2 regions of the Lelliottia nimipressuralis genome follow, and region 1 is predicted to be linked to the other one. Evidence: predicted binding sites of a transcription regulator. Region 1 holds the regulator's gene; the other holds the start of a gene.
The links. Region 1 encodes LexA, which represses DNA repair genes until DNA is damaged. Its sites were predicted from a motif close to TNCTGTATGTACATACAGNA; they were not measured.

Region 1 (5,269 bases):
GGTGTGGAAGATATTATGCATTCGCTGGCGGCTAAAATGGGCTTTGCCCTGCGCCATAACGTGATTGAAGCACACGGGTTGTGTTCAGCCTGTGTCGAAGTGGAAGCCTGTCGTCATCAGGGTGAATGTCAGCACGATCACTCCATTCTGGTGAAGAAAAAACCGCGCTAAAAACGAAGCGGGCGGCCATTAGGCCGCCCTCAGGGATTGTACTTCCGTGTACAACGGGTAGAACTCTGTTACCAGCGGTAGTCGTTGCGTTTTTCCCAGTCAACAACCTCTTTTTCCGCCTGATCTTTCGCGTAGCCGTAGCGTTCCTGAATCTTACCTACCAGCTGTTCGCGTTTACCTTCAATGACGGTCACGTCATCGTCGGTCAGTTTACCCCATTGTTCTTTCGCTTTACCTTTGAACTGTTTCCAGTTACCGCCGATTTCGTCTTTATTCATAATCAATTCCTCATCGTTCGGTTATCACGTAAATTCGAGTCGTCCGTTACGTTCATTTCTGCTGGACGTGATAATAATTGTAGATAAGGATTCGGCATGCGTGTTGAGATTCAGAATCTTTAACCGTTTCGTCAAATCACGCTATCCGCTAAACCAGCTGTTATTGCGCCAGTGGCGCCGCCAAATCAGCGCTAATGACAGGCCGCGCAGGGCGAGGAACACCGCCAGCGCCAGCCATAAACCGTGGTTGCCGAGCCAGGGCAGCGTGAAGAGCGTCAGGGCGAAACCGGCCGCCGCGACTGCCATGCTGTTGCGCATTTCCGCCCCGCGCGTTGCGCCGATAAACATACCGTCCAGCAGATAGCACCACACCCCCACCACCGGTAACACGACCTGCCAGATGATGTAGTGATTAGCCAGTTCTCTCAGTTCAGGCAGCGAGGTCAATAGCGCCACAATCTGCCCGCCAAATAAGGCATAGATCAGTGCGAAGACCAGCGCCACCAGCCCTGACTGGCGACAGGCCGCGCGCCAGACCTCCTGCAACTGCCCCGCCTCGCGAGCGCCATAGGCCTGGCCCGAATGGGCTTCCACCGCATAGGCAAAACCGTCAAGTGCATAGGCGGTGAACGTCAGCAAAGTCATCAGCACCGCGTTTACGGCCACGATCTCTGGCCCCAGGCGCGCGCCAAACACCGTTAAGGCGCCAAAGCAAAGTTGCAGCAGCAGCGAGCGAAGCATGATGTCGCGATTAAGCGCCAGCAGTTTACGGATGTTGCCGTGCCACGCTGTTTTGAGCATCGCGAATGATATTCCCCGCATGGCCAGCACGCGTTTCACCATCCATAGGCCAATGAAGAAAGTGCCGTACTCGGCGACCACCGTTGCCAGCGCCGCCCCCTGCACGTTCATGTGCAGACCCATCACCAGCCACAGATCGAGCACGATATTGAGTAAATTGCCCACCACCAGCAGGATCACCGGCGCACGCGCGTACTGCACGCCCAGCAACCAGCCAAGCAGAACCAGATTTGCCAGCGATGCCGGTGCGCTGAGCCAGCGGATTTCAAGGAAGCGCCGCGCCTGTTCCAGCACCGCTTCACTACCGCCCACGACATGCAGAGCCAGATCGATGAGCGGCGTGCGCAGCAAAACAATCAGCAGCCCTGCGCCAAGGGCGAGGATCAGCGGCTGCACCAGCGCACGGGCGAGTCGAACGGGATCTTTGGCACCAAACGCCTGGGCAGTCAGCCCGGTGGTGCTCATGCGTAAAAAGAGCAGCAGCATGAAGAGGAAACTGGTCGCCGTCGCGCCAATGGCCACGCCGCCGAGGTAAACAGGGGAATCCAGATGACCAATCACCGCCGTATCCACCAGCCCTAACAGGGGAACGGTGATATTGGAGAAAATCATCGGCAGCGCAAGACGCCACAATGCCTTGTCTGAGGTTGTCAGCAGAGACATGAGAAAGTACCGGGAATTGAGAGTAGACAGTCAGGCTGCGGTGCGACCACAGCCTGTCAGTAAGAGATTACAGCCATTCGCCGTTGCGGATAACACCAACAGCCAGACCTTCAATAGAGAAAGCCTGTTCGCGGAGATCCACCACAATCGGGGAAAACTCGCTGTTTTCTGGCAACAGCTGAACCGTGTTGCCCTGTTTTTTCAGGCGCTTAACGGTCACTTCGTCGTCGATACGCGCAACCACAACCTGCCCGTTACGCACATCCTGCGTTTTATGAACCGCCAGCAGATCGCCGTCCAGAATACCAATGTCTTTCATGGACATCCCACTGACGCGCAGCAGGAAATCGGCACTTGGCTTGAACATAGCCGGATCGACCTGATAGTGACCTTCAATATGTTGCTGTGCCAGCAAAGGCTCACCCGCCGCGACGCGCCCCACAAGTGGCAGACCTTCTTCTTCTTCCACCAGCAGGCGAATTCCGCGTGACGCACCAGAGACAATCTCAAGAACGCCTTTACGCGCCAGCGCTTTGAGATGCTCTTCAGCGGCATTTGGAGAACGGAAGCCCAGGCGCTGCGCGATTTCCGCACGCGTCGGTGGCATTCCCGTCTGGCTGATATGATCTCGAATGAGATCAAACACCTCTTGCTGTCTGGCCGTTAACGCTTTCATTCCGCCCCCTGGGTGTATATACAGTTATGCTGTGAGTATATACAGTCAAAGGTGATTTTGGAATCAAAAACTGCACAAAAAACCAGAGACTTATTGGATTCCTGAAGCCTTATCGAAAATGTGACCAAAGAAGCGTGCCCCAGGTGATGGCTGCGATGATAATCGCCAGCAGCACAGCGGCAGAACCCATGTCCTTCGCACGGCCCGACAGCTCATGGAAATCAGAACCGATGCGATCCACCACCGCTTCAATAGCGCTGTTGAGAATTTCCACTATCATCACCAGAAGGACTGAACCAATGAGCAATACGCGGGTTATCGGGTCGACATCCAGAAAACAGGCGATGATCACCGCAACAACCGCAGCAACCCCTTCCTGGCGGAAAGCGGCCTCATTGATCCATGCGGCGCGGAAACCTTTCCATGAATATCCGGCAGCTTTGATGATTCGGGTTAACCCAGTGGTATTATTGGCCATTAAAAGAACCTTTTCTTAGATTTAGCGTCAGTAACTATAGCTGTAGCGCGTAGCAATACAGCCTGAAGTATGACCGGTAACAACAGAAATTTTGCGCGCTTTCTGTTATCCTTGCGCCGCAATTGCATTATTAACCAGAGGCTTTACATCGTTTATGTCCGGCTGGCCACGAATTTACTACAAATTACTTAATTTACCATTAAGCGTCCTGGTAAAAAGTAAGTCTATCCCGGCGGAACCTGCGCTGGAATTAGGGCTCGATACCTCGCGCCCTATTATGTACGTTTTGCCTTACAACTCGAAGGCAGACTTACTGACGCTCCGCGCCCAATGTCTGGCGCATGACTTGCCCGATCCGCTCGAACCCCTTGAGGTCGACGGAACTCTGCTGCCGCGCTACGTGTTTATTCACGGCGGGCCGCGCGTGTTCACCTATTACACGCCAAAAGAAGAGTCCATCAAGCTGTTCCACGACTACCTCGATCTGCACCGCAGCAACCCAAGTCTGGATGTCCAGATGGTGCCGGTGTCGGTGATGTTTGGTCGTCGTCCTGGTCGTCAGAAAGGCGAGGAAAACCCACCACTGCGTATGCTGAACGGCATCCAGAAGTTCTTTGCCGTCTCATGGTTAGGCCGCGACAGCTTTGTACGTTTCTCCCCTTCCGTCTCCCTGCGCCGCATGGCGGATGAGCACGGGACGGATAAAATCATCGCCCAGAAACTGGCTCGCGTCGCGCGTATGCACTTTGCCCGTCAGCGTCTGGCTGCCGTTGGCCCGCGCCTGCCTGCACGCCAGGACCTGTTCAACAAATTGCTGGCATCTAAAGCCATTGCCCGCGCGGTTGAAGACGAAGCGCGCAGCAAGAAAATCTCTCACGAGAAAGCCCAGCAAAACGCCATCGCCCTGATGGAGGAGATTGCGGCCAACTTCTCCTACGAGATGATCCGCCTCTCCGACCGTATCCTGAGCTTCACCTGGAACCGTCTGTATCAGGGGATTAACGTCCATAACGCCGAGCGCGTGCGCCAGCTTGCCCACGACGGCCACGAAATCGTCTATGTGCCTTGCCACCGCAGCCACATGGACTACCTGCTGCTGTCTTATGTGCTGTATCACCAGGGGCTGGTACCACCGCACATCGCGGCAGGTATCAACCTGAATTTCTGGCCAGCCGGCCCGATTTTCCGCCGTCTGGGTGCGTTCTTTATTCGTCGTACCTTCAAAGGCAATAAGCTCTACTCCACGGTGTTCCGCGAATATCTGGGCGAGCTGTTTAGCCGTGGCTATTCCGTAGAGTATTTCGTCGAAGGGGGGCGTTCCCGTACGGGCCGTCTTCTGGACCCGAAAACCGGTACTCTGTCGATGACCATTCAGGCGATGCTGCGCGGCGGTACGCGTCCGATTACGCTTGTGCCGATTTACATCGGTTACGAGCACGTCATGGAAGTGGGCACTTACGCCAAAGAGCTGCGCGGTGCGACCAAAGAGAAAGAGAGCCTGCCTCAGATGCTGAAAGGCCTGAGCAAGCTGCGCAATCTCGGCCAGGGTTACGTGAACTTTGGCGAACCGCTGCCGCTGATGACCTATCTGAACCAGCACGTGCCGGAGTGGCGCGAATCTATCGACCCAATCGAAGCGATTCGCCCTGCGTGGCTGACGCCAACGGTGAATAATATCGCGGCCGATCTGATGGTGCGTATTAACAACGCCGGGGCGGCGAACGCCATGAACCTGTGCGTCACAGCACTGTTAGCCTCACGCCAGCGTTCGCTGACGCGCGAACAGCTGACCGAACAGCTCGATTGCTATCTGGATATTATGCGTAATGTCCCGTACTCAGCGGATTCCACCGTTCCGTCTGCCACCGCCAGTCAGTTGATCGACCACGCGCTGCAGATGAACAAGTTCGAAGTTGAGAAGGACACCATCGGGGACATCATCATTCTGCCGCGCGAGCAGGCAGTGCTGATGACCTACTATCGTAACAACATCACGCATATGCTGATGTTGCCGTCGCTGATGGCAGCCATCATCACTCAGCATCGCCGCATTTCCCGTCAGGAACTGCTGCGCCATGTTGAGACGCTCTATCCGATGCTGAAAGAAGAGCTGTTCCTGAGCTGGAGCAAAGATGAAGTGGCCGTTGAGCTGGAAAAACTCACCGCTGAGCTGCTGCGTCAGGGTCTGTTGACCGTCAAAGA
Region 2 (5,269 bases), 1.4 Mb from region 1:
AGCCAGGTATTCAGCTTCTTCTGGCGCCTTCAGTAACATGAAGGGGGAGGTTGTCCATGGGCTTAACGTCTGTTCAAGCGCGTAATGTAAACGCGGTTGCGTATCGCTAAGGATGAAGTCGTGTTCTTTTGCGAGGTCTGGCTGTGCAAACAGTTCCTGATAGCTCTCAGTATCAGGAACCAGGTCACGCCATGCTAGTTTCGTAATGGTCAAAGTTGATGTTTTTTAGTTAGATGTAAAACGGTGGATTATACCGCAAGCCTTGACCCATTCCCACGTGGTATTAGGGATTTCAGGCGGGGAATGCGCGGTAAGGGGTCACTGGATATGATTTCTTTTCAGCAGATTGCCAAAAAACTGATATTCTGAACATAGTTACGAGGTAACACTGAGATCGCGATGAAATATCAACAACTGGAAAATCTCGAAAGCGGCTGGAAATGGAAGTATCTGGTCAAAAAGCATCGAGAAGGCGAGCTGATCACCTGCTACATCGAAGCCAGTGCTGCAAAAGAAGCGGTAGATTTATTGCTGACCCTCGAAAATGAGCCGGTGCAGGTCAACGGCTGGATCGAGAAACACATCAATCCTGCTCTGCTAAACCGCATGAAGCAGACCATTCGTGCGCGCCGCAAACGCCATTTCAACGCGGAGCATCAGCATACCCGTAAGAAGTCTATCGACCTGGAGTTTATGGTCTGGCAGCGATTAGCGGGGCTTGCTCAACGGCGCGGGAAAACCTTATCGGAAACGATCGTGCAGCTCATTGAAGATGCGGAGCATAAAGAGAAATACGCGAGCCAGATGTCTACGCTTAAAAATGACCTTCAGGCGATGCTGGGTAAAAAATAGTTTCTCATTTTCTTCAGCCAATAAAAAACCCCGCATAGCGGGGTTTTTTTATAAGACGATAACTTATGCCGCAGGCTGAGTTACAACGTCTTTGATACCTTTAACTTCGATCTCAACGCGACGATCTGGTGCCAGGCAGTCGATCAGTGCAGCGCGAGCTTTCACGTTGTCACAGGTATTGCCAGTCACTGGGTTAGATTCGCCCATACCACGTGGGGAGATCTTGTTAGCTGGGATACCTTTAGATACCAGGTAATCAACTACAGACTGAGCACGTTTCTCGGACAGGTTCTGGTTGTATGCGTCAGAACCGATACGGTCGGTGAAGCCCAGAACAACTACAGAACCATCTTTAGGGTCGAGGTTGCTCAGCTGGGTGTACAGCTGATCCAGTGCCTGCTGACCTTCTGGTTTCAGAGTTGCTTTGTTGAAGTTGAACAGAACGTCAGACTTCAGAGTGAAGTGCTTGGTCTGTACTTCTGGAGCTGGAGCCGGAGCTGGAGCAACGATCGGAGCTGCATCTTCCTGCTGGCCGAAACGGTAGGAAACACCTACGCTCAGCATGCCGTTGTCAGGACGAACGCCAACGGTGTTACCGTCGCCGATGTTGTTAACCCACTGGTATTCCAGACGGGTAGCGATGTCACGGGTCATTGCCCACTCTACGCCACCAGCGAATACTGGAGAAACACCAGTGTCGTGGTCGTCGCCAGAACGGCTGTTGCTGGAGTCAGCGCGCCATACCATGCCGCCCAGACGAGTATAAACGTCCAGATCGTCAGTCACTGGGTAACCCAGTTTAGCGGTCAGCTGTACGCCTTGAGCTTTGAATGCGCCGTTAACGGTGTCGCCTTTGTATGGCATACGACCTAACCAGTCGTAACCCATTTCAAAGCCAACATACGGGTTAACCTGATAGCCACCAAACGCACCTGCACCGAGCTGGCTTTCGTGAGTTGGGCCATCGTTGTTCAGGGAGCTGTTGTACCAGCCAGTGTCGTGGAACTGAGACCAGCCCAGTTTGCCACCTGCATACCAGGTATTATCTTTCGGAGCGGCCTGCGCTACGGTAGCGAAGCCAGCCAGTGCCACTGCAATCGCGATAGCTGTCTTTTTCATTTTTTGCGCCTCGTTATCATCCAAAAATCGCCATGAAGATCTCGTCGAGAAATCACGGTTAAATCCTTCACCGGGGGGCGAGCTCAAACTAGTAACTCTACCGATATCTTCGGCTTAGACCGAGCACCCCTGGCGATGTAAAGTCTACAACGTAGTTGAAAACTTACAAGTGTGAACTCTGTCAGGCATATGAAAAAAAAAGTTCCGTATACAAAATATTTAACATTTTTTGCGAGTATTTTATGCAGTAAAATTAACGGAAACCGCGCCAGACAAGCGTTGTCGAAGTTTTTAGTCAGGGAACTATTTGCACTTACGACTGTCAAAAAAAGTTCCAGGAATACTCTTAAATTTACTCAATGATACAAATTAGAGTGAATTTTTAGCCCGGACAGGTGTCCTCTGCCGAGAGAATCAAGACGAATTGGGCGCATAATGAACCCGATCGCATCACCTTCTTCAGCAGCTTCAGCCAGACGAAAATGCTCTTCCTCCGTCAATTCCTCTGACAACCAACCAATTACCACACTGTAGTTTCCGGTGCGCAAAGCGCGAACCATCGAATCAACCGTATGACATGGCGAAACCAGGCTGCTTTGCATCATTTTGGTGAGCGGCAGACCCGCCGACTGCACCCATTCGCGGCTCAATTTCTGCTGCGGAGTTAGCCACAGCTGCCAGCGTGACTGCTGACCAAGTTGTTGTAAAAGCGGCAATAAAAGCAGCTGCGTCATCAAGGGCTGGTCTTCGCGATATACGATTTCACTGATCAAACCGGTAGACACACGCCCGGAGGTTTTCTGCGCGCCATTACCCGCGGAAGAAGAAAAAGAGGTTAAGCGATTTGCATAGTTTGAAGTGTGCATAATCATTCCAGCCCTGTAGTTACTGTATGAATATACAGTAACCCCTGTACGTCTAAAGATCAACCTCATTTTCGGAAAGCGTCTCGCAAAATTGGTTCGATATTGGCGTGTCCTGCAAAATAATCTTGCCGAGTGACAATAAGTTTTCTATTTTCCTGCTAACGGATCCGGTAGTAAGAAAAACACATCGTTAATGTTTGATTTATATGGTGAATATCATGAAAAAGATATCTTATGAACGGATCTATAAGTCCCAGGAATACCTCTCTCCGTTGGGTGAAATCCATCATCGTGCCCTTTTCGGTGGGTATACCCTGGCGGTGAATGAAGCCGTGTTTGCGATGGTCTCTGATGGCGAGCTTTACCTGCGTGCCTGTGAACAGAGCGCTCAGTACTGTGTAAAACAGTCCTCTTCATTTTTAACTCTGTTGAAACGGGGCAGGCCTGTGCTACTGAACTATTACCGGGTGGATGACGGGCTATGGCAGGACAGGGAAAGGCTATTGCAACTTTCCAGTTTTGCTCTTGAAGCCGCCCGTCAGGAGCGCTCTCTACGGCATCAGAGGCGGCGACTCAAAGATTTACCCAACCTGACGTTTCAAATTGAAGTGCTTCTCTGCGAAGCTGGCGTCACCAGTGAAACCATGCTGAGGGCGCTAGGGGCAGAGGAGTGCTGGCTGAAAATCAGGGCCAGAAATAAGAACCTGGGGATCAGAGTGTTGTTTGCGCTGGCAGGGGCAATAGAAGGAACGCATGAAGCTGCGCTCCCGACGGTCAGACGCCGGGAGCTAACGGAGTGGTTTAATGCGCTTCCTGTACTGCCGGATAGTCATTCCGATAGGTAGCAATCTGCTGCTGCAACCGGCAGATTTCGGGCAGAAGTGCAATGAGCAGACCGATTTGTTGGAGTATGAGTGGCGCCTTGTTATCCGTACCAGGATCGCAATGCGCAATGCGCTGGCTCAGTTCATCTATGGCACTCTGCACGCGCGGTTCGTCTGCGGGACGATGATGAAGAGCATCGTCAACGTAGCATACCGCGTCATCCAACAGTGCGAGGATGTTTGGATCGGTTAACTGCTCACGATGCGCGCCCAACGTTGAAATGTAACTGGTGAAGGTGTGGTTCAGACACAGCAGACGAAAGGCGACTTCCCGGATTTCTGCGGTAGCACGCGGCTCCGTTGACATGTTTGACACCACCGACGCCAGTTCTGCATCGCGGTTATGGGCGTCACGTCGGGCAATGCGATACGCCAGCCGATTATCGCGGCCCTGATGATATTGCTCAAGGATAGCATCCAGATAGCGACAGTTCGCATTCATGGCGAGATCCAGGGCGCGTGGCAGATTGCGAAAACGCCAGTCCGGCCAGATAAAACTGACCGCGGCCCAGGCGATCGCGCAGCCAATCAACGTATCGATGACGCGTGGCAGGGCGACTTCGAACCCTTCGCCCAGCAGGTTAAAGCACAGCAGCACCAGCAGGGTAATAAACATGGTGGCATGGGCATACTGAACATTACGGAAGGCGAAGAACAGCACGCCCGTAATGACTATCAGGATCAGTTGCCCTTCAACGGAAGGAACAAAGTACAGCACCGGTAGGCCGATTGCGACGCCGACCAGCGTGCCGATCACGCGTAGCGCCAGTCGATGGCGGGTGGCGTTATAGTTCGGCTGGCAAACAAACAGGCTGGTGAGCAAAATCCAGTAGCCGTGATGCAGGCCGGTTATCTGGATAAAGGCGTAACCGACGCACAGCACGGCAGACATTCTCACGGCATGGCGGAACAGCGCCGATTCCGGCGTGAAGTTGCGGCTTAACCGCAGCCACATGTCCGCGAAGCCGTGCGGACTGTCATCGGCAAGCTGATTTTCGACCTCACTACCCGGCACTGACAGCGCCTGTTCAGACTGAATAGTCGCGAGCTGCGCATCGATGGCGCGTAAATTGCTGAGCAAGAACCCCAGCGCTTTCATCTGTTCTGGCGATGTGCCGCTGGCCTGTACCCGGTCGAGTGCCGCATCAAGATGGCTGAACGCACGCTCGAAGCGAGGGTCATGCTGGTAGGGGGTTCGCAACAGAATCGATCGTGCAAGTTGCTGGCAGGCCTGAGACTGCATCGACAGCATCCGCTGGAAGCGGAACATCACGTCGCTATAGCGAAACTTCTCGCGCAGCGCGGCGTACTGGATATGTGATGAGCTGGCGCGCTCATGTATATCCTGGGCGACGAAGTAGTAATGCAGCGTTTGCCGCGTGCCGCGCTGGCCGCGATCGCCACGAAGACGCGTCAGCAGAGAGGCTTTGGTTTGATTCAGCGTGGTAACCAACTGGCCGTTAGCCAGCGCCAGATCGTAAAGCGGCGCCTGGCTCTCTTCTTCAATGTCAGGATCGAAGAGCCTGGATTTCAGTTCCAGGTAGTGCG

Region 2: sulA (SOS-induced cell division inhibitor SulA) is a predicted target of LexA. The motif match lies at 2,858-2,877, and genes of this name have one in related genera.

The regions. Positions count from the first base shown of each region.
Region 1 is NZ_CP167172.1:273,002-278,270, reverse strand. It holds gene zur (zinc uptake transcriptional repressor Zur) at 1-171, shown strand, start outside; gene ACB496_RS01280 (CsbD family protein) at 240-449, opposite strand; gene dinF (MATE family efflux transporter DinF) at 591-1,913, opposite strand; gene lexA (transcriptional repressor LexA) at 1,981-2,589, opposite strand; gene ACB496_RS01265 (diacylglycerol kinase) at 2,699-3,067, opposite strand; gene plsB (glycerol-3-phosphate 1-O-acyltransferase PlsB) at 3,222-5,269, shown strand, end outside.
Region 2 is NZ_CP167172.1:1,639,372-1,644,640, forward strand. It holds gene ACB496_RS07545 (AAA family ATPase) at 1-213, opposite strand, end outside; gene matP (macrodomain Ter protein MatP) at 400-852, shown strand; gene ompA (porin OmpA) at 916-1,971, opposite strand; gene sulA (SOS-induced cell division inhibitor SulA) at 2,328-2,837, opposite strand; gene ACB496_RS07565 (TfoX/Sxy family DNA transformation protein) at 3,056-3,682, shown strand; gene yccS (YccS family putative transporter) at 3,639-5,269, opposite strand, start outside.